Regions from separate parts of the Halomonas sp. AOP22-C1-8 genome, predicted to be linked through region 2. Evidence: predicted binding sites of a transcription regulator. Region 2 holds the regulator's gene; the other holds the start of a gene.
What was found. Region 2 encodes PhoB, which activates phosphate uptake and scavenging genes when phosphate is short. Its sites were predicted from a motif close to TGTCATANNNNTGTCANA; they were not measured.

Region 1 (4,213 bases), on a different contig from region 2:
AGGCCGATGGTGGGGTTGAACAGAAACCACCACAACACACCTGCTACCACTGGGGCGACGGCGTAAGGCCATACCAGAAGCGTGGTGTAGAACTTGGCGCTCTTCAGCACACGGTTGACGCAAACGGCCAGTAAAAGCGCCAGGCTCATGGAAAGTACCGTCACCGAGACGGAAAAAATCGCGGTGCGCCCCAGCGCGTTCAGGTAGCTGGGGTCGGCCAGAACGCGTGCATAGTTCTCCAGACCGACAAACGTTGTTTTAAAGCCGAACGCATCGGTGCGCTCGAAGCTCGACTTAACCGCCTGGCTTGCCGGCCAGATAAAAAACACCAGCGTAATCGCCAACTGCGGCGCTAACAGTAAGAAAGGGAGCCACCGGTTTTGATAGGTGGAACGTTTGGTCTGCATGACACATCCTGTCGTACGGGCGTTGGTGCGGCTGGCCGCTGTGCTCAGCTGCCAGGAAGTAAGCCATCCCATAGGCCCCGGTGACTTGGGCGTATGGGATGGCTCCTATAACAAACCCCGGCTATAAAAGCCGGGGTTTGTTGACAAGTAACGCGAAGCGCTTAGTTATTGGCTGCCTCAAAGTCGCGCAGGATCTGGTTGCCGCGGCTTGCCGCATCATCCAGGGCTTGCTGACCGCTCTTGTTGCCGGCTAGTACGGCCTGGAACTCTTCGTCCAGAACCATGCGCACTTGGGGGTAGTTGCCAAAGCGCAGGCCTTTGGAGTTCTCTGTCGGCTCGTTTAAGTTGATCTGCTCGATGGCAATATCCGCGCCTGGGTTCTCATCGTAGTAACCCTGCTCCTGGCTCAGCTCGTAAGCGGCAGTGGTAATCGGCAGGTAGCCGGTTCCCTGGTGCCACTCGGCCTGAATCTCAGGCAAGGAGAGATACTCAAGGAATTCAGCAACGCCGGTGTACTCGTCGTCTTCATGGCCGGAAAGTACCCACAGAGTCGCGCCGCCGATGATTGAGTTTTGCGGTGCGCCGTCTACGTCGTCGTAGTAGGGCAGCATGCCAAAACCTACGTCGAAGTCGGAGTTAGCCAACACATCGGCGCGTGACGCTGACGAGTTCATGTACATCGCGCAGTCGCTGGAATAGAACGAGGGTGCCGCGTCCGGGCCGTTTGCTGGGCCTGCGTAGCTGTAGACGCCGCTATCCGACCACTCTTTCAACTGATCCCAAAAGCGCGCCTGTACGTCGCCGTTAAAGGCAAACTCGGTGTCCAGACCGCCGAAGCCGTTTTCCTGGGTGCCGATGGACTGATTGTGCAGCGCTGAGAAGTTCTCAAGGCCGACCCAGTTGGCCGCATAGGCCATGGTGAAGCCGCAAGAGGCCGCGCCTTCATCGACAATCTGTTGACCCATCTCGCCCATCTCAGCCCACGTAGTAGGCGGTGATTCAGGGTCGAGGCCAGCCGCTTCAAAAATGGCTTTGTTGTAGTAAAGAATCGGTGTGGACGAGTTGAACGGCATGGAGAGCATGTTGCCGTTGGTGTCGGTGTAGTAACCGGTTACCACGGGCAGATAATCAGCCGGATCAAAGGTGTTGCCGTGCTCTTCCATCAGCTCAAACACCGGATAGATAGCGCCCTGGGCGGCCATCATGGTGCCGGTGCCCACTTCGTAAATTTGTACGATGTGGGGCTGCTCGCCTGCGCGGAAAGCGGCAATGGTGTTAACCATGGTTTGTTCGTATTCACCCCGATAGGAGGGCGTAACACGGTACCCATCCTGGGTGGCATTGAAGTCTTCGGCAAGCGCGCTCAAGCGCTCGCCCAGCTCGCCGCCCATGGAGTGCCACCAGGTGATCTCGGTAGCGGCGTGGGCGGAAACACTCAGCGTAGCCGCGGTGATGCCAGTAGATAACGCGCGTAACATAAAACGAGACATGTGAGCTCCTTTTGGGCCTGGCGCGAGCCAGGTGGCACAATGCGTTTTTTAAGATTTGTGGGTGCACTGAACAATAATGAGTGTAGATGACATTTTGATGAATGCTAACTGGACCAAGGTTTTATAAAAGCTTTGGGTTTTATCCAAGGGCATTGGTAGTAGGCGCTCTGCGAGGGCGATGATAGGGTTGAGACAATGTGCATAACTAATGAGAGTCGTATGAGTGACGCAATAGCGCTATTAACCAAACTGGTCTCTTTCGATACTACCTCCCGTGGCTCTAACCTGGCGCTGATCGAATTTGTCGAAGCTTATCTTGAAGAGTACGGCGTCGCCTCCGAACGGGTGATGAGCCCCTGCGGCACCAAGGCGAACTTGATTGCCCGTATAGGCCCTGATGCGCCAGGTGGGGTGATGCTCTCCGGCCATACCGATGTGGTGCCGGTGGAAGGCCAGCCCTGGTCGACAGATCCTTTCGCCCTGCATGACGGCCAAGACGGTAAGCTTTACGGCCGTGGCACCTGTGATATGAAAGGCTTCATTGCCTGCGCTCTTGCCATGGTGCCCACGTGGGTGAAAACGCCTTTGCAGCAGCCGATCTATTTTGGTTTTTCCTATGACGAGGAGGTTGGCTGTGTCGGTGCGCCTGCGCTGATCAAACGGTTCTACGAGCACTACTCAACCACCGCGCACGTCATTGTTGGTGAGCCGACCAGCATGCAGCCCGTCGTGGCCCAGAAGGGCGCCACTAATCTGCGCACCACCGTCGTAGGGCGCGAAGCGCACAGCAGTCAGGTGAATCAGGGCACTTCGGCCATTCATGTGGCAGCGCGACTGGTCACCTTCATCGAAGACACCATGGCGGCGTTGGTGGAGGAGGGCAAGGTAGACGACGCCTTTAACGTACCCCACACCAGCCTCCACGTAGGCAAGATCAAGGGCGGTACGGCGATCAATATCATGGCGCGTGAGTGCCAGTTTGAGTGGGAAATACGCCACCTGCCCACCGAGACGTTTGATGAGGTGTTCGCTCGTTTTGAAGCGTATGCCGACGCGTTAAGTGCCGAGCTAAGGGCGCGTGGCAAGGACGTCCAGATTACGACCGAGCCGCTGAATGTAACGGTGCCAGGCCTTGCCGACCGAGATAATCACGCCGTACTGCGCTTGGCCAAGGACCACCTGCCAGGTGAGTGCTGCAACCACGCAGTGGCCTACGCCACCGAGGCGGGGCAATTTCAAGGCCAAGGGTTACAAACGATTATTCTGGGTCCGGGCAGTATCGCTCAAGCGCATCAGCCGGATGAGTATATTGAGAAAAGCGAACTTGAAGCGTGCCTGGCGTTTATGGGGCGTTTGGGAGACGCGCTACACCAGCCCTATCACGCTGATTAGACAAGCACTTGAAAACGTCGTGGGGAAAGGTATCTGAGAACGTGTTTGAAAACGATGTGAATGGACGCATTTCAACCCACCCGCTCAACGGGTGGGAGCCTCCTCCATGTTAATGATGCTGGTGGTTCTGTTCGAAAAGCTCGGCTTTGGCATTGCGCATCACATCTTCACACGCTTGCTGATGCGCCAACTGGGTTAACAGCTGTTGGGTCACTTCAAACCCTTTGCCCAGGCAGGTATCCATTTCCTCCTGGCTGACCTGAGGAGAAACATGACAATTAACCTTCAGCGTCCGACCAGCACCGTCCAAACGGTCGGCTATCGCCCGCAGTCGCCAGGCGACTCGCTCTTTCCAGTTGGCTGATTCTTCTGCGCCTTCGTTTACGCTAAACGTGCACTGCCATTCGGGTTTATAAACCTTCATGAGAACCTCCGCTGCATTTGGAAAGAATCTTGGGTCGTGTTTCGTACTCCGTAAGTCAAAAAAATCTTGCTCAGTCACTATACGCTTAATATGGGGCCAAAATCGAACGAAAACATAGGCCATGTGTAGGACGGTTTTAAGGATTATCGGTTAGGCTTAAGTGACCGTGATATATGAGCCTTTCTATGATGTCTCTAATTGAAAAAAGTTGCCCTTGCGGTACAGGGTTGTCGACTGACGTATGCTGCGGCCGTTACCACGATGGCGCGCCAGCCCCTACCCCGGAAGCGCTAATGCGCTCTCGCTACAGTGCCTTTGCGCTGAATCTATGCGACTACGTGCTTGCCACTTGGCACGTGAGCACTCGCCCTGAAGCGCTATCACCGGACCTTAATACCGAGTGGAAGGCTCTCATCATTGTTAAAGCAGCATCCGAAGAGACGCCCCCCGATGCTGATAAAGGTTATGTTCATTTTCGCGCTTATTTCAAAGAGCGTGGC
Region 2 (4,213 bases):
ACCTGCACCTGTACCAGATGATTGCGGCTGCACGGGTTCTTCATCAGCAGTAATATCGTGGCTCGGGTCTACTGGTTCTTGGGCAAAAGCGAAGGGGCTTGCCAGTAAACCGAATGTTACACCTAAAATCCCAGCTTTCTTGAGTAGTTCCTTGGACATCATGTTCCTTCTCCTCGATCGCTGTTGATACCGCTTACCTTAAGGAAGTGCCTTCCTGGCGTACCATTTCCTGCGGTAATCTTCCTTGCCCAGATTAATGCAGATGTGATGCCAAAAAACAAAAATAAAAAAATATTTCTTATTAATAAACAACTTAAAACAAATACCGCGTGCCAATCATGCTCGCTGATCGTGTATAAGGGACCACCATAACTGACTAAAAATGACACATGAGCAGACTTGAACCATAGATGGCTTGTCCATATGGCACGCTTGGATAAAGGTTATACAGAAGACCAGGAAGGAGGCTAGGAGGTAGCAGCCAGCCGAGTGGCGGGGAAAGTACAGCGAAATAGCGAACCTTCGCCAGGGTGCGATTCAACCTGAAGCTGAGCATCATGGCGCAGCAGGATATGCTTAACGATGGCAAGACCAAGCCCAGTACCGCCTGTCGCGGTACTCCGGCCTTTATCAACCCGATAAAAGCGCTCCGTTAGCCTGGGGAGGTGGACAGGATCGATGCCCTCTCCATCATCTTCTACTTCTATACATCCGCTTCCATCTTCCATGGGCGCCCAGCGCAGTATAATTTGGCTACCCTCTGGGGTATATCGCACCGCATTGAAAGCCAGGTTAGAAATGGCGCTACGTATTTCCTGCTCGCTCCCTATGAGCTGGGCGTCACTTTCAATAGCAACACGGACAACATGCTTACGGTGCGATAGCGCCAATGCATCCTGGCAGACGCTATTAAGCAATTGCTCAACCGACAGCGCCTGATGGTCTTGCCCGCCTTGATCAATTTCCAAGCGTGACAAAAGCAGCAGGTCGTTAACCAGATTTTGCATGCGCTGCGTCTGGTCCTGCATTTGCTCGATCCCCCTGCCCAAGCGAGGCGGAAGCTGCTCAGCCAAGTCACCATAGGTTTCGAGGTAGCCAGAAAGAACAGTAAGCGGCGTACGCAGCTCATGGGAGACGTTGGCCACGAAGTCTCTGCGCATCTGCTCAAGGCGGTGCAAACGAGTGATATCCCGCGCCATCACCAGGCGCTCATCGTCGCCATACAAGGTAATTTGGTATTGCAGAATGCTGCGCTCATCAATGGGTGAGGTCAGCGTAAGCGGTTCGCTGTAATCGCGGGCGTTGAAGTAGCTGATAAAGCGTGGGTCACGCAACAAATTGGTAATGTGCTGGCCACGATCGTGCGCGGTTTGTAGGCCCAGCATATCTGTCGCTGCACTGTTCCACCACTCCAAATCACCGTGGCGGTCGAGCATTACCACGCTGTCGCGCATGGCCTCTGAGGATTCCTGGATACGCGCAAGCGTAGACCGCAATCGACCTTGTGTAATGCGCTGGCTTTTTTGGTAGCGGTAAAGACGATCAAGCAAATCCCCCCACATGCCACCCGCAGCCGGGGGCTCGTTATGAGGATTAAGGGTTAACCATTGAAAGAGGACGCGCAACTGGCGTAAATGGTAAAAAAGACAAACGGCCAACCCGGCTGCCAAGCCAAGGCCCGCTGAGCCTAGCAGCCACCCCAGGCAAACACCTATGGTCGCTAACCAGGCAATACGCCAAAGCTCACGGCTCCATAGGCGCACAGTTACACCCGGGCTGAGAAACGATAACCGGTACCCCGTACCGTCTGAATCAGGTTTTGATGCACATCGCCTAACGCCTTACGCAAGCGCCGAATATGTACATCCACTGTGCGTTCTTCAACATACACATTGCCGCCCCATACCTGGTCCAGCAGTTGGCTGCGCGTATAGGCTCGCTCCTGGTGGGTCATAAAGAACTGCAGCAGGCGATATTCAGTGGGCCCCATTTCCAGCGCCTTGCCATGCGCACTAACACGGTGGCTGACGGGGTCGAGTAGAAGGCCGTTAATTTCAATGGGGTCTTCTACGCCACGCGGGGTAGTGCGTCGCAATACGGCTTTCAAGCGCGCGACCAACTCACGGGGCGAGAAGGGTTTGGTGATATAGTCGTCCGCGCCCGCCTCAAGGCCTTGAATCTTATTGTCTTCCTCACCCTTGGCGGTGAGCATAATAATCGGCATTTCGGCGGTGGCTTCTTCACGCTTAAGGCGTCGCGCCAACTCAATACCACTGGTACCTGGCATCATCCAATCCAGAAGCAGTAAGTCAGGCTGATGGTCAACGACTAACGCGTGGGCATCCTGGGCGTTATCCGCTTCAAGCACGCGATAGTCAGCCATTTCCAGCGCCACTGCGATCATTTCGCGAATAGGTGCTTCATCATCGACAATCAAAACGGTCTTGGCGGTCATTCCAGGGCCTCACGGTGCTCAATGAAAGGTAATTCAATGACATCTCAGTGACAATAACACCATGACTTGATGACACTTATATGACAATAGCCAATAACAAGAACGAATGACAGGCGCTAATCACGCTTTGCTAGAGCGGCCCGGCCACTGGCCACCAACTTAGCGCAATGCCGGCAAAAACCAGCAGCCCTGACCAGTAGTTATTCAAAAAAGCCTGAAAACACGGGTCGCGTTCACGATGCCGAATCAGGCGCTGTTGATGAATAAAGGTGGCCGCCATACCGGCAAGGCCCAGCCAGAAAAAACCACCCAGCCCCACACGAACACCCACAAAGGCTAACAGCACCAACGTCGCCAGTTGCAGTAATCCAATCATCAAGCGGTCTGCACTGCCAAACAGCACCGCCGTTGATTTAATACCAATTTTTAGGTCATCGTCACGGTCGACCATGGCGTATTGGGTATCGTAAGCAACCGTCCACAGTACGTTCGCAAAAAACAGCAACCAGGCTTCCACAGGTACATATCCCAGCACCGCCCCAAACGCCATGGGGATTGCCCACGAAAAAGCCGCCCCCAGCACCACCTGAGGAAGATGGGTGTAACGCTTCATAAAGGGGTAGATAAACGCCAGGATCACGCCACCAATCGACAGCAGCACCGTAAACCAGTTGGTCAGCAGCACTAACACAAACGCAACAGTGACCAGCCCAATAAACAGCAGTTGGGCTTCGGTTTCACTGATTCGCCCCGTCGCCAGTGGACGTTGTTTCGTGCGTTTAACGTGGCCATCAACATGGCGGTCAGCGTAATCATTCACAACGCAGCCAGCAGCGCGCATAACATAAACACCTGCCACAAAAATAAGCAGCACGTTGCGGCCAGGCACCCCGTTTGTAGCCACCCAAAGCGCCCATAAGGTAGGCCACATCAATAGCCAGGTACCAATGGGGCGGTCCAGGCGCATTAAGTGTAAAAAATCAGCGACTCGCGCCCATCCGACTGGCCGCAACAAAGAACGATCCATGCCTACCTCACGTAAAGAAGAGATGCCGAGCAAGCCTACCGCGAAGACAAACGAAGGTCATCTGCCATGGTGGATAAAAAGTACTCTTGTACGAGTAGCGATAACCCACCATGTTGAAACACTGAGCGCCGCCCCCAACAACTTTTCACGCCAGCATCCTGAGGGAAGGCAAAACGTGGCGCACCCCTCGTGGCTTCAAGCGGGCCGCGTACTAAATCTGGCTGGCGAAACAGCCAACTGCCCAGCGAGCGCTCACCCAGTTGCTCCAATCGCTGACCTTTTAGCTGTGTTAAGGGGGCAACCGAACGTGCGACCACCCAAGGGTTATCACCCACGCACAGGGCGACCTCCCTTAACCAGGCATAGCGACGAAGCTCAATCCCCAACGCCTGCGCTTCATCATGCAGAGGCACGCCGGCGCCTTGGCGCAGCAGGCGAACACGGAATGGTTGCCCTGCGCCTGCCGCTTGCAAGCGAGCCGTTAGTGAATCCGTAGACGCAACCCACTCCCACCAGGCAGCGCTCATGGCGGGGCGTAACGCAGCCACGGGCTGCCAAACAGGAAAGGCATGCGTTTGCCGAAAAGAGGACGTCACCACCAGATACTCCTGGGCAAAAAACAGAGAAGCTAGTGTAACATGGTGGTCTTAAAAGCTTTTACGACACCGATTATTTGGGGATGGCATGCCTGCATCACATCCGGTTAGCAACCCGACTGGCCACGCTGAGTT

Region 1: the regulator PhoB is predicted to act here: its motif matches at 1,983-2,000, upstream of ugpB (sn-glycerol-3-phosphate ABC transporter substrate-binding protein UgpB).

What each region holds. Positions count from the first base shown of each region.
Region 1 covers NZ_JBQSYD010000013.1:69,218-73,430, reverse strand. Annotated here, with positions in the region: gene ugpA (sn-glycerol-3-phosphate ABC transporter permease UgpA) at 1-407, opposite strand, end outside; gene ugpB (sn-glycerol-3-phosphate ABC transporter substrate-binding protein UgpB) at 569-1,897, opposite strand; gene argE (acetylornithine deacetylase) at 2,117-3,289, shown strand; gene ACT3TY_RS09100 (hypothetical protein) at 3,399-3,713, opposite strand; gene ACT3TY_RS09095 (YchJ family protein) at 3,899-4,213, shown strand, end outside.
Region 2 covers NZ_JBQSYD010000004.1:30,996-35,208, reverse strand. Annotated here, with positions in the region: gene ACT3TY_RS03330 (hypothetical protein) at 1-162, opposite strand, end outside; gene phoR (phosphate regulon sensor histidine kinase PhoR) at 468-1,763, opposite strand; gene phoB (phosphate regulon transcriptional regulator PhoB) at 1,766-2,455, opposite strand; gene ubiA (4-hydroxybenzoate octaprenyltransferase) at 2,586-3,482, opposite strand; gene ACT3TY_RS03310 (chorismate--pyruvate lyase family protein) at 3,518-4,081, opposite strand; gene ACT3TY_RS03305 (NAD(P)/FAD-dependent oxidoreductase) at 4,167-4,213, shown strand, end outside.